3 regions of the Arthrobacter dokdonensis genome follow, and region 3 is predicted to be linked to each of the others. Evidence: predicted binding sites of a transcription regulator. Region 3 holds the regulator's gene; each other region holds the start of a gene.
What was found. The regulator LexA, encoded in region 3, represses DNA repair genes until DNA is damaged. The targets are predictions, from matches to a motif close to TCGAACANNTGTTCGA.
Positions count from the first base shown of each region.

Region 1: the regulator LexA is predicted to act here: its motif matches at 3,674-3,689, upstream of DMB86_RS00290 (DUF222 domain-containing protein).
Region 2: the regulator LexA is predicted to act here: its motif matches at 5,974-5,989, upstream of DMB86_RS10865 (DUF222 domain-containing protein).

Region 1 is NZ_CP029642.1:55,612-66,205, forward strand. It holds gene DMB86_RS00270 (ABC transporter ATP-binding protein) at 1-682, opposite strand, end outside; gene DMB86_RS00275 (ABC transporter substrate-binding protein) at 679-1,833, opposite strand; partial or broken gene DMB86_RS00280 (VOC family protein) at 2,165-2,407, shown strand; gene DMB86_RS00285 (GTP pyrophosphokinase) at 2,492-3,505, opposite strand; gene DMB86_RS00290 (DUF222 domain-containing protein) at 3,733-6,222, shown strand; gene DMB86_RS00295 (ABC transporter permease) at 6,409-7,170, opposite strand; gene DMB86_RS00300 (ABC transporter ATP-binding protein) at 7,167-7,964, opposite strand; gene DMB86_RS00305 (DUF1048 domain-containing protein) at 7,988-8,353, opposite strand; gene DMB86_RS00310 (PadR family transcriptional regulator) at 8,356-8,685, opposite strand; gene DMB86_RS21565 (urea transporter) at 8,714-9,184, opposite strand; gene DMB86_RS00320 (sulfate adenylyltransferase subunit 1) at 9,578-10,594, opposite strand, start outside.
Region 2 is NZ_CP029642.1:2,426,305-2,436,898, forward strand. It holds gene DMB86_RS10835 (PadR family transcriptional regulator) at 1-206, shown strand, start outside; gene DMB86_RS10840 (permease prefix domain 1-containing protein) at 203-1,147, shown strand; gene DMB86_RS10845 (ATP-binding cassette domain-containing protein) at 1,308-2,408, shown strand; gene DMB86_RS10850 (ABC transporter permease) at 2,405-3,190, shown strand; gene DMB86_RS10855 (pyridoxal phosphate-dependent aminotransferase) at 3,353-4,588, shown strand; gene DMB86_RS10860 (LLM class flavin-dependent oxidoreductase) at 4,712-5,755, shown strand; gene DMB86_RS10865 (DUF222 domain-containing protein) at 6,033-8,564, shown strand; gene DMB86_RS10870 (pirin family protein) at 8,788-9,771, opposite strand; gene DMB86_RS10875 (inorganic phosphate transporter) at 10,045-10,594, shown strand, end outside.
Region 3 is NZ_CP029642.1:1,908,296-1,918,889, forward strand. It holds gene DMB86_RS08505 (class I SAM-dependent methyltransferase) at 1-294, opposite strand, end outside; gene hflX (GTPase HflX) at 452-2,104, shown strand; gene DMB86_RS08515 (ATP-dependent DNA helicase) at 2,097-4,166, shown strand; gene lexA (transcriptional repressor LexA) at 4,364-5,107, opposite strand; gene DMB86_RS08525 (LysM peptidoglycan-binding domain-containing protein) at 5,471-5,869, shown strand; gene DMB86_RS08530 (histidinol-phosphate transaminase) at 6,248-7,345, shown strand; gene hisB (imidazoleglycerol-phosphate dehydratase HisB) at 7,513-8,139, shown strand; gene hisH (imidazole glycerol phosphate synthase subunit HisH) at 8,136-8,867, shown strand; gene DMB86_RS20570 (hypothetical protein) at 8,868-9,023, shown strand; gene priA (bifunctional 1-(5-phosphoribosyl)-5-((5-phosphoribosylamino)methylideneamino)imidazole-4-carboxamide isomerase/phosphoribosylanthranilate isomerase PriA) at 9,081-9,818, shown strand; gene DMB86_RS08550 (SseB family protein) at 9,824-10,594, shown strand, end outside.

The sequences.
Region 1 (10,594 bases), 1.9 Mb from region 3:
AGAGCAGCAGCACGCGCTGGCCCAGCCGCACTGCCTCGCGCACATTATGGGTGACAAAAATGATGGTCCGGCCGGTCTCCTTCCACACCCGTTCCAGCTCGTTGTGCAGCAGGTCGCGGGTGATGGCGTCCAGGGCGGCAAAGGGCTCGTCCATCAGCAGCACGGCCCGGTCCTGGGCGAGCGATCGCGCCAAGGCCACGCGCTGCCGCATGCCTCCGGAAAGTTCGTGCGGGCGCTTGTCCGCCGAGTGCCCCAGGTTCACCAGATCCAGCAGCTCCCGGGCGCGCAGCTTCCGCTCCGCCCGGCCCACGCCGCGCAGCTTCAGCGCCAGCTCAACGTTTCCCCGGGCGCTCAGCCAGGGAAAGAGCGACGAGTCCTGGAACATGAACGCGGCCCCGTCCGACGGCACCTCCAGCGCCCCGGACGTCGGCACGTCCAGCCCCGAAATGATATTGAGCAGGGTCGACTTCCCACAGCCCGAAGCGCCCAGCAGCGCCACGAACTCGCCCTGCCGTACGGTGGCATTGACGTCGGCCAGGACGGCCGGGCCGGCACCGAAGCGCTTGCCCACGTTTTCAAGTACGACGGCGGGAGCCCCGCCCTGGAGCCCTTCCTCCGTGCGCCGGGCGCCGGTTGCGTCCTGCGGTTCCCGGCCCGGGGACTGCGTGAGCGTCTCCGTCATTCTGTCCCCAGTCCGGCCGCCGAAACCGGATTCTGCCCGGCCGCCTTCAGCACTTGGTTGAGCGGTTCCAGGTCAAAGATGCCCGAGAGGTCCGCCTGCTTGGTCACCCCGGCTGCGACGCCGTGCTGCAGGAGCTTAGGGAAGGTCGCCGCCAACGGATCGGCGGAGAACGTCAGCTCGGTCAGCGACCTGTCAATGACGTTCTGGGCCAGCGGCTTTCCAGCGGTCTTTGCCAGCCCTGCGTTGACCACCGCGGCCGCCTGCGGCCTGTGTTTGCCGAGCCACTGGATCGAGTCCACGTGGCCCTTCAGGAGCGCCTCGACAGTCTGCGGATGGGCGTCCAGGAACGACTTGTTCACCACCAGCACGGTGGTGCTAAATTGCCCCTTGTCCCACAGCCCGGCTTCATTCACCAGCACCTTGGCGCCGGCCTGGAGCACCAAGCGGGAGGCCCAGGGCTCGGGAAGCCAGGCGCCGTCGAGCTTGCCGGCCTGGAAGAGTTTGAGCGTTTGGGCGTTGTCGGTGGGGTTGATGGTGACGCCCCCGCCGCCGCCAGGCGTTGTCTTGTAGCCCTCGCCGGCCAGCCATGAGCGGAGCGCCACGTCCTGGGTGCCGCCCAGCTGCGGGGTGGCCAGGACCTTGCCCTTGAGCTGCGCCGCTGAGGTGATGGATGGCTTGACCACCAGTTCCGCTCCCCCGCTGGTGGCGCCCGCAATGATCCTGATGGACGCGCCGCTGCTTTGGACGTAGGAGTTGATGGCGGGGTTCGGGCCCAGGTAGGCGGCGTCGATGGCCCCGGCATTGAGCGCCTCGATGGCCGATGGCCCGGCGCTGAACGCCTGGGTGGTCAGCATTGTGGCGCCCAGGTCCTTGGCAAAGATGCCTTCCTGCAGGCCGGCAATGGCCGGTGCGTGCGTGACGTTGGGGAAGTAGCCCAGGCGGAGGGTCGCGGCCGCACTGGCTTGGGGAGCGGCGTCGTTCTTGGCACTGTTGTTGGCGGTGACGGACGCGACGGCGGCCCCCGCCCCAATCAGCGCGACGAGTGCGGCGACGGCGATGATCTCGGCCGTGCGGCGCCTTCCCTTGGGCATTTCGCCGGCGACTATCCGGGTGGTGGCAAGCTTCGGCGGGTGTTCGGGGTGGTTCGGCATGGTCGGGTCCTTTGGTCGGTGAGGTGCGGGGCGGGCGCTTAACGCGCGCTACATCGCGGAGCGGGCATCCGGGACGCGGGTGATTGGGGGCGCCTCATGCGGGTCCGGGCCGGGGTGCCGCCGGGCTCTGCCAAAGTGGTCATGCGTAAACGCTATGGAGTGGCGCGGGCGTCCTTCAACGGATGGGACACCCGGGGTCACGGGGGTTCACGCAGCGTCACATACTGCCCCGGCTGTCCGTCTTCCGTGGGCGCGGGCAGGATTTTGCGAACGCACAAGCCTTCCGGACCTCTGCGCTTAGCGTGGTCTCAAGACAAACTCCAAGGATCTAGAACCACCCACTGCGGCCGACGGCGAATTCACCCGTAACGGCGGGCCCAACGGATTTTCCAGTCTGACGCCGTTCCTGGCCGTCCCCCGGGCCGGCGAGGCGCTGGCCTTCTACCGGGACGTTTTTGGAGCCAAGGTCGTGGCGGTCACCGAGTTCGGCGGCGTCGTGGTGCACGCCGAGCTGGACTTCGGCCAGGGACGGCTGCAGCTCGGTGAGCCCTCCCCCGACAACCACCCGGTCCCGGAAAGTGCCGCGCGCGTTGCCGACTGGGCCGCCCAACAGGGGTGAGCGAAACGGCGGCGTCCGCGTCCGGCGTCGTGCCTGGGTTTAAGAGTCTTGGGGATGGACGCCGCGCAGCCGCCGCAGCCGGAAGCGCAGCTTGCCTTCGCGGTTGAAGTCGTTGCCCACGTTTTTGGTGGCGTCGATATACGGTTCGCCGAGGGTCTTGAGCAAGAGGTCGTCGACTACGCGGACCTGGCCGGGCGTGAAGCGGTAACCCATGGACGCCACCACGGCGCCTTGGTCGATGTCCGCAAACCACTGTTCGATCGCCGCCACGGTGCAGTAGCCGCTGGCCGCGAGCACTTCGACCAGCCACTGGTACTGGCTGGCCCTGCTGTGGGGAAAGGCCGGGAACGTACGGTCCAGGAGCAGCTGCAGGGAATCCGCGTCGAGGACCTGTGAGCCGTTCGCGGCCGTTTCCGACTGCAGCCTTTTGAGGATGTCGGAAATGTTCACGAACTGTTGGTCCGCCAGCTCTATCAACGTTGACGCCATGGTGAACGCCCGGCTGATTTCGGCGTTGTCCACGTGCGTGCCCTTGAAGCGGATGTCGTGCTCGAATTCGGCCCAAGCGTGCTGGAGGACCGTGCGCAACTGCACCTCGAAGCGCTGCCCTCGGTACGCCTCGCATCCCACCGGCGGGCTGTCCACGGGCACTTCCAGTGTCAGGTGCCGGCCCGCGTAACCTATTCCGCCGTTCTTACGGATGACGGCGGTCTTGTCCTCGTCGTCATGGCAGATGAACTGGCTGGTCAGCGCTATGGCCACGGCCTTGATGTCAGTTTCCACAAAGAGGATAACGCGGACGCCGATCAGGTCGTCAAGGTTGTCGGGACCGCCGGGGTACCGCGGCCTGGCGAATTCATCGCGGCGGTCCAGCTTTTCCTGCACGGACTTTGGCGTCTTGACGCGGCAGCGAACGTCGTGATGGTTCAGGCCGTCGTCCCGCAGTCTGGCGACGATGCATTTTCGGATGGCCTCCGCGGCGGCCTCATAGTCACAGATACGCCCGGCAAAGTCCAAAACGTCCGGACTGAACTCCCCAACGGACTGCCGCATGGTCACATCCTTAATTCCTGCCGGATCTTAGCTACAACTCTACCCATTGGCAGGCTCTGGTGGGCGGACCGCGGTCATTGAGTTGGTGCGGCGGTCGAAGCCGGTGAGACCGGGCGCTCGGAGCCGCTGGGTCCGGGGATTGGTGGCACGGGCGGGGCGGAAAATGTTTGGAACTAATGTTCTAGAAACTATTGAGAGTGTGGTATATAGGGCGTAGGCTTGGTGTCATGGACAGGCCGGAGAGCGGCCCCGGCAGCGGGGGAGTTCCCGCCACAGCGGATGTGGCGGCCCTCATCGCCGCCGTGTCCCTTCCCTCCATTGAACCCTTCGGCCCCGACACGCCCGGGCTGGCCGGGCTGCCGGCGTACACCCGGCACCCGGTCCCGGAGCCGGAACCGGCCTCGCGGGTCCAGGTCGCGCGCACCGTGCAGGACGCCACCATCGCCGCCCTGGCCGCGGTGCGGGTCCTGGAGGGGAGGACCGCGGCGTTGAAGGCGGCCCTGCTCGCCCGCCACCTGGCCGCCGCCGCCGTCGAATCGGCCGCGGTGGCCCTGGACCCGTGGCAGGCCGGGCTGGGCGAAGCCTCCGCGACCGCCGAGATCGCCACGACCCTGTGCATCGCCCAGGGCAGCGCGGCCGCCCTGGCCCGCCAGGCCGTGGAACTGCTCGCCCACCACCCCGAGACCCTCACCGCCCTGGAAACCGGCACCCTGTCCTGGCGGCACGCGTGCACGGTCCTGGGTGAAACCGGCACCCTGGCCCAAACCCCGTCCCTGGCCCCGGCCGACATCACCGCGTTCGAAGCCCGCCTGCTCGCCGCCGCGCCGGGCACCACCGCCGGCGGGTTCGCCTCCCGGGCCCGGCGGATGCGCGAGGGCCTGCACCCGGAAACCCTCACCACCCGCACCCGCCAGGCCATCGCCAAACGCTCCCTCACCCTCGAACCGGGCAAGGACGGCATGTCCTGGCTGACCCTGCACATCCCCGCCCCGGCAGCCCAGGGCGCCTACGTCCAATGCACGCGCCTCGCCCGGACCCAACAAGGCCCCGACGAACACCGCACCCCCGGCCAACTCCAAGCCGACACCGCCACCCTCCTCCTCCTAAACCAACCCCTCCCCACCACCACCAACGAAGGCACCACCAACACCACCGGCGGCAGCAACGCCGGAACCAACGGCGGAACCACCGGCGGGCTCAGCGACAGCGACAGTAACGCCGGAACCACCCGCGGAACCACCGCCGGGCTCAGCAACAGCGACAACCGCACGACCGGCGCAGACAGCGACAGGAGCAACGGCGGCTCAAGCAGCACCGGCGGAAGCAACGGCAACACCCGCCACGACGGGCCCGGAGGAAACAATGCCGGCGGCGCCGCTGGCGCTCCGGACGGCAGCCACACTGTGGCCGGCGGCCGCAATGGCGGGCCTGTCGGCGGCCCGTACGTGGGTGCACGGTTCATCAGCGACCCGTTCTCGGGCCAGATCCTGGACATGTACACCATCACCAGCCCCACCCCGATGGAAGAGGGCCGGTATACCGGGTTGACGCTGGTGGACGTGGTCCCGGACTGGGCCCACGGGCCCTCGCACGAAGTGATCGGGCCCCTGACCCGGGACGCCGACGCCCGCGCCAGGGCCTGGGAGACCAACCCGGAAAACATCCCCCTGACCGGAACCCTCTGCCCCGACACCCCACCCGGCACCGGCAGCACCGGCACGGCATCCGGCACCGGCAGCACGGTCGGAGGCTCCGTGATGCGGGACGGTCATGCCCGAGGGGACGGTTCCGTCCCGGGCGGCGGCACGAATGGAGCCACCAACGGCGGCACGGGCGGCGGCTCCGGTGTCACCGGTGGCATGATTGGGGAGCTGGTCGCCGGGCTTGCCGGCGCCCTGGTGGACGGGGTGGTCGACGGGTTGCTGGAGGATCCCGTGCAGGACTACCTGGACCAGCTCGAGGCCGCCCGCAACGGGGCGGCGATCACCGGGCCTCCGCTGCCGGGCGCGCAGGTGATCATCACGGTCCCGGTCCTGGGCCTGCTCGGAGCCACGAACGAACCGGCGCAGCTGGCCGGGCACGGGCCGATCCCGGAGGAAACCGCCCGCAGGCTCCTGGAGAACGCCGGGGCGTTCCTGCGCGTGCTCACCGATCCCGTCACCAACGTGCCCCTGGCGGAGCTGGCCCCGGAACGGTACCGGCTGCGGGAAGCCGAGAAAACCCTGCTGCGGGCGTTGAACGAGACGTGTTCGTTCCCGAACTGCACCAACCCGGCCATCACCGCCGACATCGACCATGTCATCGCCTACGGCCAGGGCGGGCCCACCACCAGGGCCAACACCCACCCGGGCTGCCGCCTCCATCACGCGCTGCGTCACTTCCGTGACGACAAGGACCGCCACGGCCGCTACCGCCAGGACCGGGACCCGGACCGGGCCGGGATCAAGCTGCGCGGCTGGAAGCCCTGCACCACCGCCGACGGGCGCGTGGGCTGGACCTCGCCCACCGGCAAATACCACGCCCCCACACCCCGCGACACCCAGCCACCGGCCTACCCCAAATGGCTCAAAAAACGCCTCGCCAAAAACCCCAGCCACCACAAAAACAGCCCCACAACCGGCCCGGCGCCCCGGATCGACCTAAGTCAAAGCCCCCTCGAAAGCCTCCTCGACTACAACTTCAAACACCCCAACAACAACAACCCGCCCGACAGCTGACAGACCCCGGGTTACTGACAGACCCACCCCCCGGATTACCGGCAGACCCAACCACCGGCTTTCGACAGACCCAACCACCGGGACCCTGGGCGCGACGCCCCCGCAGAGATCGCAGACCGGCCACCGGATTCGACAGTCCCAACCACCTTAGTTATACCGCATCGAGTCGTGTCCGCGACGCTCCACCTAGGCAATCTTCTTCCGATACGCCGCCATGGCGAAGATATAGGCCACAATAAGGATGCCGACGCACCAGGTGAGGGCGATCCAGATGCTGTTTCCCACCGGCTGCTGCGCGAACAGGTCCCTTACCGTATTGACGATGGAAGTGACCGGCTGGTTTTCGGCGAACCAGCGCATCGGTCCGGGCATGGTGGCGGTGGGCACGAACGCGGAGCTGATGAACGGCAACAGGATGATCGGGTAGGAGAACGCGCTCGCGCCGTCCGCCGAGGTCGCGGAGAGACCGGGGATGACGGCGATCCACGTCAGCGCCAGCGTGAACAGCATCAGGATGCCGCCCACGGCAATCCAGGCCAGCGGCCCGGCGGACGAACGGAAGCCCATGATCAGGGCAACCAGCACCACAACGACGATCGAGACCAGGTTGGCAACCAACGACGTCAGCACGTGGGCCCACAGCACGGACGATCGCGCGACAGGCATGGACTGGAACCGCTCGAAGATTCCGCCCTTCATGTCCAGGAACAGCCGGAATGCCGTGTAGGAGATGCCCGAGGCAATCGTGATCAGCAGGATGCCCGGCAGCAGGTAGTTGACGTAGTTGCCGGTGCCCGTCTTGATGGCCCCGCCAAGTACGTACACAAACAACAGCATGAAAGCGATCGGCATGATGGTGGTGGTGATGATCGTGTCCAGGCTGCGCGTGATGTGGCGCAGGGACCGTCCCAGCAGGACGGCGGTGTCGCCAAAGAAGTGCGTGTTCATGGCTGGTCCTTAGTTGCCTCGGCCTTGCTGGTTTCCCCGACGAGGGCGAGGAAGACGTCCTCGAGTGTCGGCTGCTTCTCGACATATTCAACCTTGGCCGGCGGCAGCAACGCCTTGAGCTCGGCAAGGGTGCCGTTGACGATGATCCTGCCGCCGTGCAGGATGGCGATCCTGTCGGCCAGCTGTTCGGCCTCGTCCAGGGTCTGCGTGGTGAGCAGGACCGTGGTGCCGTGCGCCGCGAGTGCCCGCACGGCTTGCCACACCTCGAGCCGCGCCTGGGGGTCAAGTCCGGTGGTCGGCTCGTCGAGGAAGATCACCGGCGGATTCCCGATCAGGCTCATCGAGATGTCGAGCCGCCGGCGCATGCCGCCCGAGTATTCTGATACCTTCCTGCTGCCGGAGTCGGCGAGCGAGAACCGTCCCAGCAATTCATCGGCAACGGCGCCCGGGTCCTTGACGTGCCGCAGCTTGGCGACCAGCACCAGGTTCTCGCGGCCGGTGAGGATTTCATCGACCGCCGCGAACTGCCCCGTGAGGCTGAACGACTCACGCACGTGCGCGGCCTGGGTGGCGACGTCGAAGCCGTTGACCGTGGCAGCGCCGGCGTCGGCCTTGAGCAACGTGGCAAGGATCTTCACAACCGTGGTCTTGCCCGCACCGTTCGAGCCGAGCAGGGCAAATACGCTCCCCTGTGCCACGTCAAAGTCGACGCCGCGCAGCACCTGCAAATCCTTGTACGACTTCTCCAGACCCCGCACGCGGATCACAGGCGCCTTGACGTTGGTGGTTTCCATCTGGGTGTCCTTTCCCCTTGGCCCTACGGCTCGCCGCCGGCGGCGCGGTCAATGGCGTCGACCAGCCGCTTCCGCTCCTTGTTGATCCACTGACCCTCCGAGTAGTTCGCCAGGAATGTCTCCACGAATTCCACGGGATCCTCCCCCACGATCGCCCGGACCGGGGTGGCGTCCGCGACGCTCTGCTCGAAGAGATCGAGCAGATCCTCCAGCATCGTCACCAGGGTGTCCCCCTTGGTAATCGACCCGAAATACATCAGGTACCGGTCCAGCGCCTCGATGGCCGTGCGGTAGTTCTCCGGAAGCACCTTGACGCGCGCCTTGTACTGCCGGTATTGCTTCTTTTGCTCCAGCGAGCCGGTGACCAGCTCGATCCAATTCTTTGCCATTGTTACTGCCCTTCATCCTTGAGCTGTCCCAGCCTCTCGGCCAGAAAGCCCCATGTTGTCCAAAATTCCTCGAGATATTGCCGCCCGGGTGCGTTGAGGGAGTACACCTTGCGCGGCGGCCCCTTCTCGGACGCAACCTTCTCCACCTCGACCAGCCCGTTCCGTTCGATCCGCACGAGCAGGGCGTAGACGGTGCCCTCGGCGATGTCCGTAAAGCCCTGTTCCCGCAGCCGCGTCGTGATCTCATATCCGTAGGCGGGCTGCACGGACAGGATGGCCAGGACGATCCCCTCGAGAGTGCCCTTGAGCATCTCCGTCATTTGTTTGCCCAATTGACGCTCCTTCCACTACCCAGTGTTACTAGCTACTGGTACATAGTAGCGTTAAGTAGTGAGGATGCAACACCCCCCAAGGAGAAATTAAAGTACGACGGCGTTTCCCGCCGGGTGCGCACGTCACCAACGCGTCAGGCGCGCTTGAGCCCGGGGATGAAGCGGGCCACGACCAGCAGAACCCAAGTGCTGATGACCTACGGCCACGTGGACACGCCATGCAGGTCCTGGACGAGTAGCGTAAAAGGGCAGGCAAGCACAGGGCCCCCGGATAGCCGAGCATTCCCCGGCCCAGGCTGACGGCGTCCTCGTGCAACAGCAGTACAAGCAGGCTTTGCAGCACGCTTCCCAGCATCGCCGCGAGCCCCACTTTCCAGTGGGCGGCGAACAGGGCCAGCAGAATCAGGGCCCCAACTGCCACGTTGTCGATCAGCTCCCGGTGGCGGGAACGGAAGGCCCGGGCCAGCGCCCCACAAAAACCCTGATGGCCGTTACGCACCTCGCTGGCCGGAACCGCAACAACAGCCCAGCCACCGATGAGCCGACGCTTCCGATCACGACGAGGAGCGCCATCTGCCAGCTGGCGACCACGAATGCGGCCAGGACCAGCAGCCCCCGGGACGGCCTTGGTCTGAAAGAAGATTGGGGGACGCCAAATAACAAGGTGATCGTGCCATGGCCCAGCCAGTCATTCCCCGGGCGGCGGAGGGCCAGCTGTTTTTGTGGCATCCGAAAATCTTACGCCCCAAAAATGCGCAGCTTCCGCGCGGTGACTTGACAGCTGCGTTCGACTCCTCCAGGGCGCTGTCTCGTTGGTGCCGGTGAAACCCTGGCATCCGGCCGGGAAGCCGACAGGCTCAACCTCAGAGGACGAGCTCAATCGCCGGAAGGGCTAGATCACGTAGCGTTCGTCCTCGTGGTCGCCGGGGTGGTCCCTGACCAGGCCGGCGGCGAGGGTGTTCCCGTCCTGCGGGTCGATCACCAGGAACGCGCCGGTGCGGCGGTGCAGCGCGTAGCTCTCGATCGGCAGCGCGGACGCCAGGCGGATCTGCGCCGTGCCAATGTCGTTCAGCTCCAGCCCGGACGCGGCACCCAGCTCAAACGTCTCCAGATCCAGCTTTCCCGTCACGGCGCGGACCAGGCCCTGCACTGTCTTGCTGCCGTGCTTGATCAACACCTTGGCCCCTTCGCGCAAGGGTTTGGCGGAGAGCCAGCACAGTTCCGCATACAGGTCCTGGCTGACCTCGCCAAAGGTGCCGCGGGCGGCGATGACGTCGCCACGGGCAATGTCAATCTCCTCACTCAGGCGCAGTGAAACGGACTGCGGCGCCACGGCCCGCTCCAGGGGCCGGCCGGCGAAATCGATGCCCGTCACGGAGGCCTTCGTGCCGGACGGGAGGACCGTGATCTCATCACCCACTGCCACTGAGCCGGACGCCACCTGCCCCGCATAGGCGCGGTAGTCGCGGAAGGAGGCACCGGCGTCGTCCGCGTTTGAAAGCTCCGGGGCCAGCGCCCCCTGCGGACGGACCACCAGCTGGACGGGGAAGCGGAACGGCTCCAGCCCGCGCTCTACCTCGTCAGTGGTGGGCAGGGTCTCCAGGATGTCCAGCAGGCTCGGGCCCGTGTACCAGCCCGTGTGGGCGGAGCGCGTCACCACGTTGTCGCCCTCCAGCGCGGACACCGGCACCACCAACAGGTCGGCGACGCCGATCTGCGCGGCCACGGACTGCACGTCCGCCTCAATCGCGCGGAACGCCGCCTCACTGTAGTCCACCAGGTCGATCTTGTTCACCGCGACCACCACATTCGGCACCCGCAGCAGCCGCAGCACGGACAGGTGCCGGCGCGTCTGCTCCAGCACCCCCTTGCGGGCGTCGATGAGGACGACGACGGCATCCGCGGTGGA
Region 2 (10,594 bases), 520 kb from region 3:
AAGCCACGCTTTACGCCACCTATCGCCGACTCGTGAAGGACGGGCTGGTCGAGGCCAGCTGGGGCGATGAAACCCAGGGCGGGCGGCGCAAGTATTACCGGATCACCGACGCCGGGCGGGCCGTCTACCAGCAAAATGTCCGCGACTGGACGGCAACGCAGCACGTCATCAATACACTCCTGAACCTGAAAGGCGGCCAGTCATGAGCGGTGCCGGACAATCCAACATCCATCGCCACCTCGACGAGGCCTTTGCGGGACTGGCCATGACGCCGGAGCTGCAGGACCTGAAGGAGGAGATCAGGTCCAATTTGTCGGCGCGGGTCGACGAACTTCGTCAATCCGGCGCCACCGACGATGAGGCGGCGGCGACGGCGATCACGGAACTTGGCGACATCGGGGAGCTCATCCGCCAGGAATCGGCGGGGGAGGTGGCGGAATCCGTTAGCCCCGGACTGGCGCAGGTCAGGGACTGCGCCCGCAACCGCGTCAGGCCGAACGCCGGCTTTGTCACCGGCGCGGTGCTGCTGTCCGTGCTGGCGGTGGCGTCGCTCCTGCTGTTCGTCATGGTTCTGGGACCCTCCGGAAATCCGGGAATGGCGGTGCTGTCCAGCTTTGTTCTTGCAGTTTCCGTTGGGGTGATTGTCTGCTGGAGCCTGCGGCAGGAGACTGGCCACAACTATCCGGTGCCGCCGCGCCGTGCACTGGCCTACGGTGCGGCGGCGGCTGCCGGCGTCGTCGGGCTTGCACTGTGCGCTCTCGTCACGACGGCGGGGACGGGCATGCTGGTTGCAGGCGTGTTCGTGGTCCTGGGATCCGTGGTGGGCTTCATTCGGCTGGGGATCTCGCAGACCAACCGGAAGAAGCCCTGGGTGCGTGAGGTACAGCGCGGGTTTGAGGGGCAGGACCGTTTTTCACAGGATCCGGCGGCCGCCGCACGGTTTGGCATGTATGTCGGTGCCCTCTGGATTGCCGCCCTCGCCGTGTTTGCCGTGCTGACGTTCACGGTGGGCATTGCCTGGTCCTGGCTTGCGATCCTGGCCGCGCTGGCAGCCACCATGGTGATCCTGGCCCGCATGCTCTTTCCCGCCGGCGGCGCCAACACCGGCCCCGCCGCCCCGCGAAAGCACGGCCCGGCACCGAACTGACCACCCAAATACAAGTGGCCCGGATGTTCGAGCATCCAGGCCACCTGTACCAACCATTGAGTCTCCCAAACGGGAATTGCGCTAACAATTACTCAAGGCACACTTGGAAGTTTACGCCAGCGCAACCTGGACGGGAGGCTCCTTTCCAAAGGAGCCAACCATGGCACAAGCACAACCAGCACTGGAGGCCCGCGGGCTTGCCAAGTCCTACCCGGGCGGGCGCGGCAAGCCGCGCGTTGAAGCCCTTGCGGGGCTCAGCTTTACCGTCGCCGCCGGCACGATCTTCGGCCTGCTCGGCCCCAACGGCGCCGGCAAGTCCACCACCGTCAAGATCCTCGCCACCCTGGCCCGCGCCGACTCGGGCAGGGCCACCGTTGCCGGGATCGACGTCGGACGCCACCCAGCAAAGGTCCGGCGCACCATCGGCTTTGTCGCCCAAAAGCAGGTCTCCGACCCCATGGACACGGGACGGGAAAACCTGGTCCTCGCCGGCCGGCTGCAAGGCCTGCCCGGCTCCCGGGCCAAGGCCCGGGCTGCGTGGCTGCTGGAGCGGTTTTCGCTCACAGACGCCGGCAACCGGCAGGTCAAGAGCTACTCGGGCGGTATGGCCCGCAAGCTGGACGTGGCGATGGGCCTGATGCACGGCCCGCAAGTGCTGTTCCTGGACGAGCCCACCACGGGCCTGGACCCGGAATCCCGGGCCGACATGTGGGCCGAGCTCGAATCCATGGCCAGCGCCGAGGAAATGACCATCTTGCTCACCACCCACTACCTCGAGGAGGCGGACCGCTTGGCCGGCAGGCTGGCCATCGTGGACCACGGCCGGATCGTGGTGGAAGGCACGCCCGAGGAGCTCAAGGACGGGCTCCATGGCGACGCCATCACGCTGAAGCTGGCGGCGCCGCAAGGTGCCCACGGAAGCGGTGCCGACGGACACGGGCGTACGGCGGCGGACGCCCTTGAGTCACTTTCAAGGGCGGGACTTTTGCGTGAGCCCTTCCTCGACGGCGACATCCTGCGTGGCCGCGTCGATTCCGGCGCCGCCGCGCTGCCGGTGGTCCTTCAGCAGCTGGCGGCGGCCGGGTTAGAGGCGGCCACGGCCACCGTGTCCCGGCCCAGCCTGGACGACGTCTACCTGCGCCACACCGGGCGCGCCTACAGCGCCGGTTCGCAGGGCGCCGGTCCACACAGCGCCGGTTCTCAGGGCGCCGGTCCACAGGACGCCCCCAGCGGGGCTGCCAGTGAAGTGAGCGAGGCATGAGCGCCCTGACCATGGCCGGCCACACGGCGTTCCTCACCGCGCGGCAGCTGCGCGCGTTCATGCGTGTCCCCGCGTACCTGGTCATGAACCTGATCCAGCCCATCATCTGGCTCCTCCTGTTCGGCCAGCTGTTCAAGTCCGTGGTCGACATCCCCGGGTTCTCCGGCGGCGGCGACTACCTGGTCTTCCTCACCCCGGGCATCGTGATGATGATGGCCTTGTTCGGCAGCGCCTGGGCCGGCACCAGCTTCATCCAGGACATGGACCGGGGCGTGCTGGACCGCTTCCTCTCTTCGCCCACCAGCCGCAGCGGCCTGGTCGTCGCCACGATGCTCTACCAGGCCGTGCTGACCGTCATCCAGACACTGGTGGTGCTCGGCGTGGCCTGGCTGGCCGGCGCAAGGTTCGACGGCGGATGGCCGGGCCTTGCGGTGCTCCTCCTCGCCGCCGTGCTGCTGACCTTCATCTTCGCGGCGTTCTCGAACGCCATGGCACTGCTGGCGCGGGCGCAGACGGCGCTGATCGCCATCTCCCAGGTCATCGCTTTCCCGCTGATGTTCCTCAGTTCGGCCATCATGGACACCGGCCTGTCGCCGGCGTGGGTACGCAACGTGGCACGTTTCAACCCGTTTGAATGGGCGGTGACAGCGGGCCGCGGTTCGCTGCAGACCGCGCCGGATTGGGGCGCCGTGTGGGGATCGTTGGGGCTGCTTGCGGCGCTGGCCGTTGTCATGACGTGGCTGGCGGCGCGGGCGTTCCGCGTCTACCAGCGCTCCGCATAGCGTGGCCGGGCGCCCCGGGCGCCTGCGTGCCGCGGTCCGGCGCTCCGGCCCGGGCCGGCGCGGGGCACCCGGGACGGCAGGCGCCGTCGTGCTTGCTTCCTGTGCGACCGCCATGTGGACGGAGCCGCGGGCCGCGGGCCGGCCTGTGTGAAAATAGAGTTCATGCGCCCCATGCAACACTCCAGCAAACTTGCCAATGTACGGTATGAACTTCGCGGCCCGATTCTCCACGCGGCCCAGAAGATGGAGGCGGAGGGGCACCGGATCCTGCGCATGAACCTGGGGGACACCGCCCCGTTCGGCCTGGAGGCGCCCGAATCGATCGTGGTGGACATGATTCACCACCTGCGCGGGGCACAGGGCTACAGCGATTCCAAAGGCATCTTTTCCGCCCGGACCGCCATCTCGCAGTACTACCAGACCCAGGGACTGATGCAGATCGGCGTCGATGACATTTTTGTCGGAAACGGCGTCAGCGAGCTGATCTCCATGACCTTGCAGGCCTTCCTGGAAAACGGCGATGAGGTGCTGATTCCGGCGCCCGACTACCCGCTGTGGACCGCCTCCGTCACGCTGACCGGCGGCGTGCCCGTCCACTACCTGTGCGACGAGGACAACGAGTGGTGGCCGGACATGGCGGACGTGGCGGCGAAGATCACCCCCGCCACCCGCGCGATTGTCATCATCAACCCCAACAACCCCACCGGCGCCGTCTACCCGCGCCATATCCTGGAGCGGTTCGTCGAACTGGCGCGCGAGAACGATCTCGTCATCTTTGCTGATGAGATCTACGAGAAGATCCTCTACGACGGCCGCACCCACATCCATATGGCCTCCCTGGCCGACGACGTCTGCATGCTCACCTTCAGCGGCCTGTCCAAGGCGTATCGGATGCCCGGCTACCGTGCCGGCTGGGTCGCGCTGTCCGGACCGCGTGCCGCCATGGCCGAGTTCAAGGAATCGCTGGAACTCATCGCCTCGCTGCGCCTGTGTTCCAACGTTCCGGCACAGCACGCCATCCAGACGTCGCTTGGCGGCTATCAAAGCATCAACGACCTCACGAAGCCGGGCGGACGTCTCTGCGAACAGCGGACGCGGGCTTCGCAGCTGCTCAACGCGCTGCCCGGCGTCTCCTGCGTTCCCGCGTCGGGGGCCATGTACCTGTTCGTGAAGCTGGACCCGGAGATGTATCCCATCGACAACGACGAAAAGTTCGTGATCGACCTGCTGCAGGACCAGAAGATCCTTGTCTCCCACGGCACCGCCTTCCACTGGCCCACGCCCGACCATTTCCGCTTTGTCCTGCTGCCCTCCGTGCGCGACATCGAGGAGGCCGTGCGGCGGATATCCACCTTCCTGGCCGTGTACCGCAGCAAGGCCACGACGGCGCGACGGTAGTTTTTCTTCACCCCTCCCGCTGCGGGGAATAGTTCCGCAGGCCGGCCAGTTCCCCTCTGTAGATGCAAACGCATGTTTCTCGGCTTCATGGCCGGGACTGGGGCAAGGAAAAGGGAGCAAGGCATGACCGCGGCTGAATTCGAACTGGGACTGGACACCTTTGGGGACGTCACCTTGGACGCGGACGGCCGCGCCAAGCCGGCCGCGCAGGTGATTCGCGACGTCGTCGAACAGGCAGTGCTGGCGGATTCCCTGGGGCTGGACTCGTTTGGAGTTGGCGAACACCACCGCGACGATTTCTCCGTGTCGTCGCCCGACATGGTGCTTGCGGCCATCGCCGGACGGACCAAGCGCATCCGGCTGGGTTCCGCAGTCACAGTGCTCAGTTCCGATGACCCCATCCGGGTGTTCCAGAGGTTTTCCACGCTCGACGCCGTTTCCTCCGGCCGGGCCGAAGTCACGCTGGGCCGCGGCTCCTTCACGGAATCGTTTCCGCTGTTTGGGCTGGACTTGGCACAGTATGAGGAATTGTTTGAGGAGAAGCTGGCACTGTTCGCCGAGCTCCTGAAGCAGGAGCCGGTCTCCTGGAGCGGCAAGACGAGGCCGGCGTTGTCGGAACAGATGGTCTTTCCGCACCTCGAGTCGGGCACGCTGAAAACCTGGGTCGCTGTGGGCGGCAGCCCACAGTCGGTGGTCCGCGCCGCCAGCTACGGGCTGCCGCTGATGCTCGCCATCATCGGCGGGGAGCCGCTTCAGTTTGCGCCGTTCACCGAGCTCTACCACCGTGCACTGAAGGAATTTGGCCAACCGGACCAGCCCATCGGCGTCCACTCGCCGGGGCACATTGCCGAGACGGACGAACAGGCCATGGAGGAATTGTGGCCGCACTATGCCGCGATGCATAACCGCATCGGACGTGACCGCGGCTGGCCGCCCCTGACCCGCATGCAGTTCAATGCCACGGCGAGCCCAAAAGGTGCGCTGATGGTCGGCTCGCCGGAAACTGTGGCCCGCAAGATCACCGCGGTCGCCAAGGCGCTGGGGCTGTCCCGCTTTGATCTCAAATACAGCCACGGCACGCTGCCGCACGAGCAGATGCTCAAAAGCATTGAGCTTTATGGCACGCTTGTGGCCCCCGTCGTCAGGGGAAACCTGCGTAAGGGCTGATTCGCCTGCGGCCCGGCCCTTCGGCGCCGCTGCGGCGCGCGGGCCTTGGCGGGCCCGGGTCCGGGTCCGGTGGGCGAGGCCGGCCCGGGTCGACTGAGACTCTGGCGCCGCCCTGGTAGAGCCGGCCCCGGCGGGCGAATTCCGCCCGGAGGTCACGTCCGGCCCGGTGGGCGGTATCCAGTCCGGGGATTGGTGGCGTGGGCGGGGCGGAAACTGTTTAGAACTAATGTTCTAGAAACTATTGATAGTGTGGTATATAGGGCGTAGACTTGGTGTCATGGACAGGCCGGAGAGCGGCCCCGGCAGCGGGGGAGTTCCCGCCACAGCGGATGTGGCGGCCCTCATCGCCGCCGTGTCCCTTCCCTCCATTGAACCCTTCGGCCCCGACACGCCCGGGCTGGCCGGGCTGCCGGCGTACACCCCGCACCCGGTCCCGGAGCCGGAACCGGCCTCGCGGGTCCAGGTCGCGCGCACCGTGCAGGACGCCACCATCGCCGCCCTGGCCGCGGTGCGGGTCCTGGAGGGGAGGACCGCGGCGTTGAAGGCGGCCCTGCTCGCCCGCCACCTGGCCGCCGCCGCCGTCGAATCGGCCGCGGTGGCCCTGGACCCGTGGCAGGCCGGGCTGGGCGAAGCCTCCGCGACCGCCGAGATCGCCACGACCCTGTGCATCGCCCAGGGCAGCGCGGCCGCCCTGGCCCGCCAGGCCGTGGAACTGCTCGCCCACCACCCCGAGACCCTCACCGCCCTGGAAACCGGCACCCTGTCCTGGCGGCACGCGTGCACGGTCCTGGGTGAAACCGGCACCCTGGCCCAAACCCCGTCCCTGGCCCCGGCCGACATCACCGCGTTCGAAGCCCGCCTGCTCGCCGCCGCGCCGGGCACCACCGCCGGCGGGTTCGCCTCCCGGGCCCGGCGGATGCGCGAGGGCCTGCACCCGGAAACCCTCACCACCCGCACCCGCCAGGCCATCACCAAACGCTCCCTCACCCTCGAACCGGGCAAGGACGGCATGTCCTGGCTGACCCTGCACATCCCCGCCCCGGCAGCCCAGGGCGCCTACGTCCAATGCACGCGCCTCGCCCGGACCCAACAAGGCCCCGACGAACACCGCACCCCCGGCCAACTCCAAGCCGACACCGCCACCCTCCTCCTCCTAAACCAACCCCTCCCCACCACCACCAACGCAGGCACCACCAACACCACCGGCGACAGCAACGCCGGAACCAACGCCGGAACCACCGGCGGGCTCAGCTACAGCGACAACCCCACGACCGGCGCAGACAGCAACAGCGACAACCCCACGACCGGCGCAGACAGCAACAGCGACAACCGCACGACCGGCGCAGACAGCGACAGGAGCAACGGCGGCTCAAGCAGCACCGGCGGAAGCAACGGCAACACCCGCCACGACGGGCCCGGAGGAAACAATGCCGGCGGCGCCGCTGGCGCTCCGGACGGCAGCCACACTGTGGCCGGCGGCCGCAATGGCGGGCCTGTCGGCGGCCCGTACGTGGGTGCACGGTTCATCAGCGACCCGTTCTCGGGCCAGATCCTGGACATGTACACCATCACCAGCCCCACCCCGATGGAAGAGGGCGGGTATACCGGGTTGACGCTGGTGGACGTGGTCCCGGACTGGGCCCACGGGCCCTCGCACGAAGTGATCGGGCCCCTGACCCGGGACGCCGACGCCCGCGCCAGGGCCTGGGAGACCAACCCGGAAAACATCCCCCTGACCGGAACCCTCTGCCCCGACACCCCACCCGGCACCGGCAGCACCGACACGGCATCCGGCACCGGCAGCACCGGCACGGCATCCGGCACCGGCGGCACGGTCGGAGGCTCCGTGATGGGGGACGGTCATCCCCGAGGGGACGGTTCCGTCCCGGGCGGCGGCACGAATGGAGCCACCACCGGCGGCACGGGCGGCGGCACTGGTGGGACCGGTGGCATGATTGGGGAGCTGGTCGCCGGGCTTGCCGGCGCCCTGGTGGACGGGGTGGTCGACGGGTTGCTGGAGGATCCCGTGCAGGACTACCTGGACCAGCTCGAGGCCGCCCGCAACGGGGCGGCGATCACCGGGCCTCCGCTGCCGGGCGCGCAGGTGATCATCACGGTCCCGGTCCTGGGCCTGCTCGGAGCCACGAACGAACCGGCGCAGCTGGCCGGGCACGGGCCGATCCCGGAGGAAACCGCCCGCAGGCTCCTGGAGAACGCCGGGGCGTTCCTGCGCGTGCTCACCGATCCCGTCACCAACGTGCCCCTGGCGGAGCTGGCCCCGGAACGGTACCGGCTGCGGGAAGCCGAGAAAACCCTGCTGCGGGCGTTGAACGAGACGTGTTCGTTCCCGAACTGCACCAACCCGGCCATCACCGCCGACATCGACCATGTCATCGCCTACGGCCAGGGCGGGCCCACCACCAGGGCCAACACCCACCCGGGCTGCCGCCTCCATCACGCGCTGCGTCACTTCCGTGACGACAAGGACCGCCACGGCCGCTACCGCCAGGACCGGGACCCGGACCGGGCCGGGATCAAGCTGCGCGGCTGGAAGCCCTGCACCACCGCCGACGGGCGCGTGGGCTGGACCTCGCCCACCGGCAAATACCACGCCCCCACACCCCGCGACACCCAGCCACCGGCCTACCCCAAATGGCTCAAAAAACGCCTCGCCAAAAACCCCAGCCACCACAAAAACAGCCCCACAACCGGCCCGGCACCCCGGATCGACCTAAGTCAAAGCCCCCTCGAAAGCCTCCTCGACTACAACTTCAAACACCCCAACAACAACAACCAACCCGACAGCTGACAGACCCCGGGTTACTGACAGACCCCGGGTTACTGACAGACCCACCCCCCGGATTACCGGCAGACCCAACCACCGGCTTTCGACAGACCCAACCACCGGGACCCTGGGCGCGACGCCCCCGCAGAGATCGCAGACCGGCCACCAGTTTCTAAAAGCCCAGCCACCGGGTCCAGGGTCTCGACGCCCCCGCAGAGATCGCCGCCCGGCCACCGGGCGGCCATGGTCAGGCCGGATTGGTCCTTGGCCGCAAAGTGACTGTGGGGAGGGCGGGCGCCGGGAGAGGTGGATCCTCTTGGTCGGCCGGAAGTCCAAAGAGCGGTGAAGCCGGGTGAGCGCCTTCGGCGCCAATCTCCGTCTGCCACGCTTGCCGTGCCGCGACTATTTCATCGTGGCTGCGTCCAACGAAGTTCCACCACATGACAATTGATTCACCCAGGGGAGTGCCACCAATCAGGAGCAGCCTGACCGGCTCGGGTCCGGCCTCAAGTACCAGCAAGGAGCGGCCTGGCCCCACATACCCCAACTCGCCACGTGCGAGCGGCTGCCCGGCCAGGGTGAGGGAACCCGAGTCCACCAGGAAGCCATGCTCAAAGGATGGGTCAAGATTGAGCCTGAGAGCGGCATCGGCGGCGATCACGAGCTCCGCGCCCAGGAGGGGCGTGTGCGTCGCCACCGGAGAAATCTCACCGGCCAACGTACCCAGAAAGACGCTCAGGGTGGCCCCGGGCAAGGAGAATGGCCTGGGCCGGTAGTGCTCAAAGGTCGGCTCCATGAAGCGGGCGCCGTCGGGCAGGGCCACCCACAGCTGGGCGCCGTGGAGGACCGTGGTGGCCGGTGTGGAGTATTCCGAGTGGCTGATGCCCTTCCCTGCAGTCATCAAGTTCAGTTCGCCGGGGCGCACCCTGGCGTGATATCCAGCACTGTCGGCGTGTTGAATTTCGCCGGTAAACAACCAGCTGACGGTCTGCAGGCCTGTGTGCGGGTGGGGTGGGACCGACATGCCGCCGGTGCCGGCGACATCATCCGGTCCATAGTGGTCGACGAAGCACCATGCACCGATGAGGGAGCGCTGCCTCTGCGGCAGGGTCCGCCGGACCGTCATGGCCCGGGGACCGCCTAACGGCACCAGCCGGGGTTCCAGCACCTCCACGGTGCCCGGCCTGCTGGGGCACAGCAGTTCCTGCGGCTCAGTTTCCAAATTGCTCACAACACACCATCCATCCATCGGCTATGCCACCGTGCAGAGGTTGTCCACACCACCTCCATTCCTGAAGCCTAGCGCGGGCAGCCGCACCGCGGCGGGGTCTTGGACGCGCATTCCGGCGGATGGCAATACCGTCGTAGGATCATAAAGTTGGTTCGCCCCACGGGGCAGGCGCGACGTACACGCAAGACCGCCGACCGCCGTGTCCGACTAGACTCTTTGACGTCTCGCTTTTGCCCTCAATAGAACGGATCGCGGGTGGATCATCTCACCTTCATGGTCGTGCTTGTCATTGCACTGGCCCTCTTCTTCGATTTCACGAATGGCTTTCACGACACGGCCAATGCGATGGCTACCCCCATCGCCACTGGTGCCATCAAGCCCAAGACGGCCGTGGCGCTGGCCGCCATTCTGAATCTGGTGGGTGCCTTCCTCTCCACCGAGGTCGCCAAGACCATTTCCGGCGGCATCATCAATGAGGGGTCCGGAGGTGTCGCCATCACCCCGGAGATGATTTTTGCCGGACTCATGGGCGCCGTGCTGTGGAATCTCTTCACCTGGCTCCTGGGCCTCCCCTCAAGCTCGTCACATGCACTGTTCGGCGGCCTCATCGGTGCCGCGATCGTCGGCACGTGGTCCTTCGGCGCCGTGAACTTCCTGGTGGTGCTGTCCAAGGTGATCATCCCTGCGCTGCTGGCTCCGGCCGTCGCAGGCGGCGTGGCCTACCTGTGCACCAGGATGGCCTACGGCATCACCAGGCGCTCCGACCCGGACTCCGGCGACAAGCTGACCCAAAAGCGCCGCGGTTTCAAGCACGGCCAAGTGT
Region 3 (10,594 bases):
GGAGCGCTCGTTGACATCCACCGCATGAACGGCGGCGCCGGGGGAGCGCAGGGCCAGGGTCAGCGCCACCGGCCCCCAGCCGCAGCCAATGTCCAGAAGGTTTCCCTCGGCGGCCGGCGGCGGGGCACCGTTCAGCAGGACGGTGGTGCCCTTGTCCACACCGTCCGGGCTGAAAATGCCGCCCGCGGTCTGCAGTGTGCGTTCGGCGCCAGCCAACCACACCGTCAGCGGACGCCGTTTCAGCGGCGTTGACGGCTGTGAAGTGAAATAATGATCTGCGCCCTGAGTACCCATAGTCCTGCCAGATTAGTGGCAATTGCGGCCAAGGGGTATTTGGGCGCTCCGCGGGAGGTGCTGCCGCCGGGCCGTCGCCCTTATCCACAGGACAGCAGGCAAAGGTGTGCCTGTCGGTGCCCGGGACTACGATTGGTATAACCCCACTAAGGAGAACATGACCAACCCATCCGCACCCCACGGTCCCTCCGACGACCACGATCCCCGCGGCACGTCCGCCGCAGGTTCCGCCGGGGATGCCGGCTCGGATCTATCCGTCGCCGAGATCGAGGCCGTCATTGACCGCATCCTGGCCAAGGACGCCGCCGCCGGCCGGGCCGTCCGCGAGGAGGCACGGCTCGACGCCGACGACCCCCAGTCCGGGGCAGGCGTGTCCCACCCGATCATCGGCCGGGCCCAGGCACTCTCGCCGCTGGACTCCGGACACAACAGCTTTGACGGCGACCAGACGGAGCTGTCCGATCGCAACGCCCTGCGGCGCACGGCCAGCCTTTCGACCGAACTCGAAGACGTCACCGAAGTCGAATACCGCCAGCTTCGTTTGGAACGGGTGGTCCTGGCTGGGCTGTGGAGCGAAGGCACCATGGCCGACGCCGAAAATTCGTTGCGCGAACTGGCTGCCCTGGCCGAAACCGCCGGATCTGAAGTCCTGGACGGCCTGGTCCAGCGCCGCGCCAAGCCGGACCCCGCCACTTACCTGGGACAGGGCAAGGCCCAGGAACTGAAGGACATTGTGCAGGCCACCGGCGCGGACACCGTCATCATCGACGGCGACCTTGCCCCCTCACAGCGGCGCACGCTCGAGGAAGTTGTCAAGGTCAAGGTCATCGACCGGACGGCCCTGATCCTGGACATCTTCGCCCAACACGCCCAGTCCCGCGAGGGCCGGGCGCAGGTCGAGCTGGCCCAGATGGAATACCTCCTCCCGCGCCTGCGCGGCTGGGGCGAATCCATGTCCCGGCAGGCCGGCGGCCGCGTCGGCACGGCCGGCGGCGGCATCGGATCCCGCGGTCCCGGTGAAACCAAGATGGAACTGGACCGGCGCAAGATTCGCACGCGCATGGCCAAGCTGCGCCGGGAAATCGCCGCCATGAAGCCGGCGCGGGAAACCAAGCGGGCCAACCGCAAGCGCAACGCCGTACCGTCCGTGGCCATCGCCGGCTACACGAACGCCGGAAAGTCCTCGCTGCTCAACCGGCTCACCGACGCCGGCGTGCTGGTGGAAAACGCCCTGTTCGCCACCCTCGATCCCACGGTGAGAAAGACCGAAACGGCCGACGGCCTCGGCTACACCCTCGTGGACACGGTGGGTTTTGTCCGCTCACTGCCCACGCAGCTGGTGGAAGCATTCCGGTCCACCCTGGAAGAGGTGGCCGATTCCGACCTCATCCTGCACATCGTGGACGCCTCCCACCCGGACCCGGAAGGCCAGATTGCGGCCGTCCGCTCCGTGTTTGCCGAGGTCGGCGCCCTGAAGATCGCGGAAATCATCGTCCTGAACAAGGCGGACATCGCCGATCCCTTCGTGGTGGAACGCCTGCGCCAGCGCGAGCCGCGCACGGTAGTGGTCTCGGCACGCACCGGGCAGGGGATCGATGACCTCCTGGCTGCCATCAGTGAGGCCATACCGCGGCCGGGCGTGGCCCTGACGCTGCTCATTCCCTACGACCGCGGCGATGTACTGAACCGCCTCCACCGCAGTGACGCCGAGATCATCAGCGTCGAACACGGCGAGGAAGGGACGGTTGCCAAGGTCATGGTCCGCGAGGACCTGGCCAGCGAGGTGGAGCCGTTTGTCCAGCATGAGTGAGGCCGCCACCACGGCTGACGCGGACATCGACGCTGAAAGCCCGGAGGCGCTGACCGCCCAGGCGCTGGAACTGCTGGACAGCGCCGTGGCAGCCATGGGCGGCCAGCGCCGCGACGGCCAGCACGAGATGGTCCGACGCGTGGTGGAAGCCATTGAAAGCGGTGACCACCTGCTGGTGCAGGCAGGCACCGGAACGGGCAAGTCGCTGGCCTACCTGATCCCGTTGATCGTGCATTCCCTGACCAGCGACAAACCGTCCGTGGTGGCCACGGCCACATTGGCCCTGCAGGCCCAGATCGTGGGCCGTGACGTGCCACGGCTGCTGGCAGCGCTCGAGCCGCTGCTGCCGCGGCCCATCGACGTCGCCTTGGTCAAGGGGCGCAGCAACTACGTGTGCAAGCATAAGCTTGGCGGCGGTTTCCCCTCCGAGGACTCCTCTGAGGGCGCCCTGTTCAGCCTGGGCGAAGACGCCACCGTGGTGCACCTGCCCGGCGCCAAGTCGGGCCCGTCCTCACCGTTGGGCCGGGAAGTGGTCCGGCTGCGCGAATGGGCCGAGGACACCCCAACGGGTGACCGCGACGAACTCATGCCCGGCGTCACCGACAAGGCCTGGCGCCAGGTCTCGGTCACCTCGATGGAGTGCCTGGGTGCACAGAAATGCCCCCTTGCGGAAGTCTGCTTCTCCGAACTGGCCCGGGCCAAGGGCGCCGAGGCGGACATCGTGGTGACCAATCACGCCATGTTGGCCATCAGCGCCTTTGAAGGCATTGCGGTGCTGCCCGACTACGATGTCGTGGTGGTGGACGAGGCCCACGAGCTCCAGGACCGCGTCACCGGGGCCGTCACCGGCCAGCTGTCCGTGCAGATGGTCCAGGCCGCGGCATCAAGCACACGCAAGCACACCGGCGTCTCGGTGGAGGCGCTCCACGCCGCCGCGACGGCCCTGGACATGGCCTTTTCCGGCACGCCCAGCGGGCTGCTGCCCAACGGGCTCAATGAGGAACACACCGCCGCCATCGAACAGTTGCGCGACGCCGCACGCGTGGCACTCTCCGACTCCAAGCCGGACGGCAATGCAGCGGCGGACGGTGGCCGGTCCATTGCCAGGTCGCGGTTGAACCTGATCTTTGACCTGTGCGAACGGCTGCTCACCGCCCGGGATGCCCGCGAAGTGGTGTGGACCGCCCGGACCGGAACATTTGCCCCGGGCAAGGGCTACCAAAAGGCCGACGACAGCGAACCTCCCGTCATCAACATTGCCCCGCTCAGCGTGGCAGGCAAACTCCGTGAGGGCCTCTTTTCCGACCATACAGTGGTGCTCACCTCCGCCACCCTGGCCATCGGCGAGTCGTTCCAGGCCACGGCCGGCGGCCTTGGCCTGCTGGGTGCGAACGCACCGGCCTGGACGGGAGCCGACGTCGGCTCACCGTTTGACTACCCCAAACAGGGCATGTTGTACGTGGCGGCTCACCTGGCCAAGCCGGGCTTCGGCAATTCTCCCGAACAGCTGGCCGAGTTGGAGGCGCTCATCACTGCCGCCGGCGGCGGTACCTTGGCGCTCTTCTCCTCCCGGAGGGCGGCGGAGGACGCCGCGGAAAAGCTGCGCAAAAAGCTCAAGGTCAGGATCCTGTGCCAAGGGGATTCGTCCATGGCCGGGCTCATCAAGGAGTTTTCCGACGAGCCGGACACGTGCCTGTTTGGCACCATGTCCTTGTGGCAGGGAGTGGACGTCCAAGGCGCTTCCTGCCGGCTGGTGGTCATCGACCGGATCCCGTTCCCGCGTCCGGACGACCCCCTCGTGACAGCACGTGCGCGGGCCGTGGCCCAAAGCGGCGGGGACGGGTTCATCGCCATTTCCGCAACGCATGCCGCCATCCGGCTGGCACAGGGCGTGGGCCGGCTGATCCGTTCCAGCAGCGACCGCGGCGTGGTGGCGGTCCTCGATTCCCGTCTGGCAAACGCCGGCTACGGCGGCTTTCTGCGTGCCGCCCTGCCGCCGTTCTGGTCCACCAAGGACCGCTCCGTGGCCCTCGCGGCGCTCCAAAGGCTGTCCGGGAAGTAGCCGCTTCGCCGTTTGCGGCGCCGGCCCGACATTTTTCCGTCGGCTATCCGACGCGTCGGCCGCGGGCGGCCTTTGGCGTCTCCATTACGCCTCCTACAAAAAATGCCGGCTCCGCCGCTTCGGTTCGCGCACGTCAACAACACGGAAGCGCCCCCGGCCTGGTTGCCGGGGGCGCTGCTGGGTCCCGCGGGGAACGTCTACAGGCTGCGGAGGACGGAGACGACCTTGCCCATGACCGTGGCCTCGTCACCGAGGATGGGCTCGTATCGCGTGTTCTGTGGCAGCAGCCACGTGTGTCCGTCGCGCTGGCGGAAGGTCTTGACCGTTGCTTCGTCCTCCAGCAGGGCGGCGACAATGTCACCGTTGTTGGCCGAGTTCTGCCGGCGGACAACCACCCAGTCTCCGTCGCAGATTGCGGCGTCAATCATGGAATCGCCGGCCACCTTGAGCATGAACAGCTCACCGCTGCCCACAATCTGGCGCGGGAGGGGCATGATGTCGTCAACCACCTGGTCCGCGAGGATGGGCCCGCCCGCTGCGATCCGGCCCACAAGCGGGACAAAGGCAGTGTCCGAGGAACTGCTCAGCTGGGCAAAGTTCAGGCCATTGGAACTGCGGACCTGTTCCGGCTCGTTGACGCCTTCGATGGCCACGACGCCGTTGTCGATGACCAGGGGGATGAGCACTTCCATGGCGCGCGGGCGCTTGGGGTCGCGGCGCAGGTAGCCGTGGCGTTCGAGCTGTGTGAGCTGGTGGGTGACGCTGGAGAGACTTGCCAGTCCCACGTCGTCGCCAATCTCCCTCATGGACGGCGGATATCCCTTGTCGGCGATGGAGCGTTGGATGCATTCCAGAATCTTCTTCTGCCGCACCGTCAGCCCTTTCATGCCGGCCCGGCTGGGAGCCTGCGGGATTCGATGCGGAGGTTCGGGTAGTGCCATGTTCCTTCGATCCTTTCTGCGGATGCAGCCAATAATGTCGGTGCCTGCTCTGGGTCGGTGCCGCCCGGTGCCGCTCGGTGCAACTCCGGGCCCGCTCAATGTCAGTGCCTGCTGGTGGACTGCTCCTGTTGGCTCCTGTTGGCGCATCCTGTACCTCAAGATTAAGCCCGCGATGGACGAATTTCAAACATTTGTTCTATCGAGTCTTGGCAGGAGTCGTTAATAGATGCTAAAACTGATACTACGAAGATAGAACATATGTTCTATCGAACGAACAGCGTATGGAAGTCCGGTCGCCAGAAGCTTTTGCGGTTCCCCCTGGGACCACAGGTGACAGGCCCCTGGCGCGAAAGGAACAAAGTCATGAGTGCATTGGTGATTTCCCATGCAAGCCCCGTCGGAGCGGCGGCCTTCCAGGCGCCCGCAACCATGCCGCTGCGGCTGACGCGCCGCGGCCGCATGCTGCTGCTGGGGCTTCCTGCCCTGGCGGTCACAGCCGTCCTGGCGTTTGCTCTGTTGGCGTTCGTGCTGGGCTCCCTGGCCAGCCCCGCGAATGCGGCCACCAAGGACAGTGCCGCGGGCCTGGCCGCGTCCACCGTACCCGTCACTGTGCTCCAGGGCGACAGCCTGTGGTCCATCGCGGCGGCCGCTGACTCCACCCGTGACGTCCGTGACGTCGTGGCCGACATTGTGACCCTGAACGAACTAGGCAGCGGCGTCCTCCAGGCCGGACAGCGCCTGTACGTGCCGCTGGGCAAATAGTCCCCAGCCGCTCCCACTGCTCGCAGGCTCCCAGCGGGTCCCTCGCGGCTGTGGGCCCACCACCCGCTCCCACTGCTCGCAGGCTCCCAGCGGGTCCCTCGCGGCTGTGGGCCCACCACCCGCTCCCACTGCTCGCAGGCTCCCAGCGGGTCCCTCGCGGCTGTGGGCCCACCACCCGCTCCCACTGCTCGCAGGCTCCCAGCGGGTCCCTCGCGGCTGTGGGCCCACCACCCGCTCCCACTGCTCGCAGGCTCCCAGCGGGTCCCTCGCGGCTGTGGGCCCACCACCCGCTCCCTGCGGGGCGTGATGGGTACAGGTCGGGGGGGCATGGGACGTCACAAGTTCTCTTCCCACGGCCCTGCCACTTAAACTGGAAGCATGGACCAGTTTGAACGCCTCAGCCAGTTGCCGCTTCGCGACGATTTGCGCGGCCAGCATCCCTATGGCGCCCCGCAGCTGGACGTTCCCATCCTCCTCAACGTCAATGAGAACACCTTCGGCGTTCCGCTGGATGCCAAGGAAGCCATCCTCAAGGCCGTTGCGGATGAACTGGACGGGCTGAACCGCTACCCGGACCGGGAGTTCACCGAACTGCGCAGGGCCCTCGCCGCATATCTGGGCCACGGCCTGACGGCAGACAACATTTGGGCCGCCAACGGCTCGAACGAGGTCCTCCAGCAGCTCCTCCAGGCGTTCGGGGGCCCCGGACGCAGCGCCATGGGATTTCCCCCCACTTATTCGATGTACCCGTTGCTGGCCAGCGGTACCGGCACCGCCTACGTCGCAGGCACCCGGGGGAACGGCTTCAGCCTTTCCGCGGCGTCCGCCGCCGAGCAGGTGCGGTCCCTCGCCCCCAACGTGGTGTTCCTTTGCTCACCCAACAACCCGACGGGCACGGCCCTGGGACTGGACGTCGTCGAGGCTGTTTATGAGGCCGGGGAGGCCTCCGAGGCGATCGTGATCGTCGATGAGGCCTACGCTGAGTTCGCCCACGCAGGCACGCGGAGCGCCCTGGCCCTGCTCGAGGGGCGTCCTCGCCTGGTGGTGTCGCGCACCATGAGCAAGGCCTTCGCCCTGGCTGGTGCCCGGGTGGGCTACCTCGCGGCAGCGCCCGAGATTTCCGACGCCGTCCGGCTTGTGCGCCTGCCCTACCACCTCTCCGCGATCACCCAGGCAACCGCTGTCGCGGCCCTCCGAAACTCGGACGCGCTGCTCGCCAACGTGGAGGCCATCAAGGTCCAGCGCGACCGCATCGTGGACGAACTGGTGCGGATGGGCCTCGCGCCGGCCCCGTCCGATTCGAACTTCGTCTTTTTCGGCGGCCTCGCGGACCCGGCCTCCGTCTGGGAACAGCTGCTTGCCGCCGGCGTGCTGATCCGTGACGTCGGGATCGCCGGCCACCTGCGGGTCACCGCCGGCACGGAGGCCGAGACCAGCGCCTTCCTTGACGGACTGCGCGCCATCCTGGCGAAATAGCCCTGGGACCGGCCCGGCGTCGTGCCCCGCTGACGCCCGTGGCCGCCGCTGGGCCGGGCAGGGCACACCGCCAGTGCGTCTAAACTGGTGGTACACCAACACCAAAGTTGCCGGTGCCATGCCATGCCCGGCAGCAGGCGCCCGACGAAGCAAAGGACCGTTGAACCATGACCGAGAACCGCCCGCAGCCCGGCCGGGGACGCACGGCACGCCTGGAACGCGCCACGAGTGAATCCAGCGTGCTGGTCGAAATCAACCTGGACGGCACTGGGGTTTCGGAGATCGACACGTCCGTGCCGTTCTACGACCACATGCTCACGGCGCTCTCCAAGCACTCGCTGATCGACATGAAGGTCAAGGCCACCGGGGACACTGACATCGACGCCCACCACACGGTGGAAGACGTGGCGATCTCGCTGGGCGAGGTGCTGCGCGAGGCCCTCGGCGACAAGGCCGGAATCCGGCGCTTCGGCGAGGCCACGATCCCGCTGGACGAGGCGCTGGCCAACGCGGTGGTCGATGTATCCGGCCGTCCGTACCTGGTCCACAGCGGCGAGCCGGCGGGCCAGGAATACCATCTCATCGGCGGCCACTTCACCGGGTCACTGACCCGGCACGTCTTTGAGGCCATCACCCTGCACGCACGGATCTGCCTCCACATGACAGTCATCGCAGGCAGGGATCCGCACCACATTGTCGAATCCCAGTTCAAGGCCTTTGCCCGCGCCCTGCGGTCCGCCGTGGAAAAGGACCCTCGCGTCACCGGCATCCCGTCCACCAAGGGGCTCTTGTGAGCGGGACAGCGGCGCAACCCGCCCCGCGGCCGGCCGTCACGGTCCTGGACTACGGGTCCGGGAACGTCCGCTCGGCCGTGCGCGCGCTCGAACGTGCCGGGGCCGCGGTGACCTTGAGCGCGCGCCCCGACGACGTCCTGGGCGCCGACGGCCTTGTGGTGCCCGGAGTGGGCGCGTTCGGTTCAGTCATGGCGGAGCTGAAGTCGGTCGACGCCATCCGCATGATCGGACGCCGTGTCGCCGGCGGCCGGCCCGTCCTGGGCATCTGTGTGGGACTGCAGGTCTTGTTTGAGGCCGGTGTGGAACACGGCGTGCGCGAAGAAGGGATGGGGGAGTGGCCGGGAACCGTGGAACTGCTCCCGGCGGAAGTGGTCCCGCACATGGGCTGGAACACGGTCAAGGTCCCGGAAGGCTCCCTGCTGTTCAACGGCGTGGAGAACGAGCGCTTTTACTTTGTGCACTCCTACGCCGTGCAGACCTGGGATTTTGACGTCATTCAGCCGAAGATGAAACCGCCGGCGGTCACCTGGTCAGAGCACGGCGCGCCGTTCATCGCCGCCGTGGAGAACGGCCCGCTGTGCGCCACGCAGTTCCACCCGGAAAAATCCGGCGATGCCGGGGCGCGCCTCTTGCGCAACTGGGTGCAGTCACTGAAGGCGGCTGGGCCCACGCCCCCGACGGACCCCGGGCGGCGCGCCAGCGTCAGCCGGGCAGGGCGTGGGGACTAGATGTACTCGCTGCTGCTCATGGCCCTCGGCGGACTCCTCATTGGGGGCGCCTACACCTTCTACCAGCAAAAGACGCCCCGCTGGATCCCCATCAGCTTTGCCGCGCTCGCCGCCATGTCCCTGGTGGCGGCCTACCTGTTCACCTTGAAGGGCTAGGCAGCCGCACTGCCCGTACAGCCCCGCCCATCCCGCCACCAACCTGTTGAGGACCCGATGACCACCACCCCCATCCTGGAACTGTTGCCCGCCGTCGACGTCGCCGACGGCCAGGCCGTCCGGCTCGTCCAGGGCGAGGCCGGCTCGGAAACCAGCTACGGCTCGCCCCTGGACGCTGCCCTGAACTGGCAGAACGACGGCGCCGAGTGGGTCCACCTGGTGGACCTGGACGCCGCGTTCGGCCGAGGCTCGAACCAACAGTTGCTCCGGGAAGTGGTCCAGGCCCTCGAAGTGAAGGTGGAGCTGTCCGGCGGCATCCGGGACGACGCCTCACTGGAAGGCGCCCTGGAACTGGGCGCCGCGCGCGTCAACCTGGGCACCGCGGCACTGGAAAACCCTGAATGGACCGCCCGGGCCATCGAACGCTTTGGCGAGCGGATCGCCGTCGGCCTTGACGTGCGCGGCACCACCCTGGCCGGCCGCGGCTGGACCAAGGAAGGCGGGGACCTGTGGGAGGTCCTGGCCCGGCTGGAGGACGCCGGCTGCGCGCGCTACGTGGTCACCGACGTCACCAAGGACGGCACGCTGCGCGGCCCCAACGTGGAACTGCTGCGTGAAATGTGCTCGCGGACCGCCAAGCCCGTGGTTGCGTCCGGCGGAATTTCCAGCCTCGAGGACCTGCGCGTGCTGCGCGGGCTGGTCGGCGACGGCGTTGAGGGCGCCATTGTCGGCAAGGCCCTGTACGCGGGCAAGTTCACGCTGCCCCAGGCGCTGGACGTGGCCGGACGCCGCTGAACGCCATGACTGACTTGCCCCACAAGCAGCTTCCCGGACACATCGCCGCGGCCCTCGCCGGCGCCGGCGGCCCCGCGGACTCGGCCGGCCAGCCGTGGTCCGGCCGGGAGCTGCCGGAGGGCGGGAAGTACCACAACTTTGACGCCGACGACGGCGCTGCCGACTCCCGCTACACCGATGCGGTTGCGGGGCTGCTGGCGGGGGACGGTTCGGAGGCGGAGGTGGTCGCCTCGCTGGCACAGGCACGGCTCTTCGTACCGATCGTGGCGCAACTCGCCGAACAAACGGTGGGGGAGAACGGGCTGGTGTCCGACAAGGAGTCCGATATGGCCCTTGTCACGCTCCGGGCGCCGGACGGCCGGCGTGCCCTCCCCGCTTTTACGAGCGCGGGGGCCCTCGCGGAGTGGCATCCCCAGGCGCGGCCGGTCGCCGTCTACGCCGCGCGGGCCGCGCTGTCCGCGGTGGCGGAGGAAGCGCAGCTGCTGGTGCTGGACCCCGGAAGTGACAGGCGGTTTGTGGTCCGCCGGCCCGCAGTGTGGGCCCTGGCGCAGCAGCAGGACTGGCATCCCAGCTATGCGGACCCAGCCGTTGCGCAAGTGCTGGAGGAGTCCGTGGCTGCCGCCGGAAACCCCGCCATTCTGGGCATTTCCGCAAGCGCCGCCAAGGGCATAGAATCCCTGTGGGACATCAGGACCGGACAGTCTGGGCGGCTGGTTCCCGGCGGCGGCGCCGGACCGGAACTTGCGGTCTCCATCACCCTCCAACCCGGGCTTGAC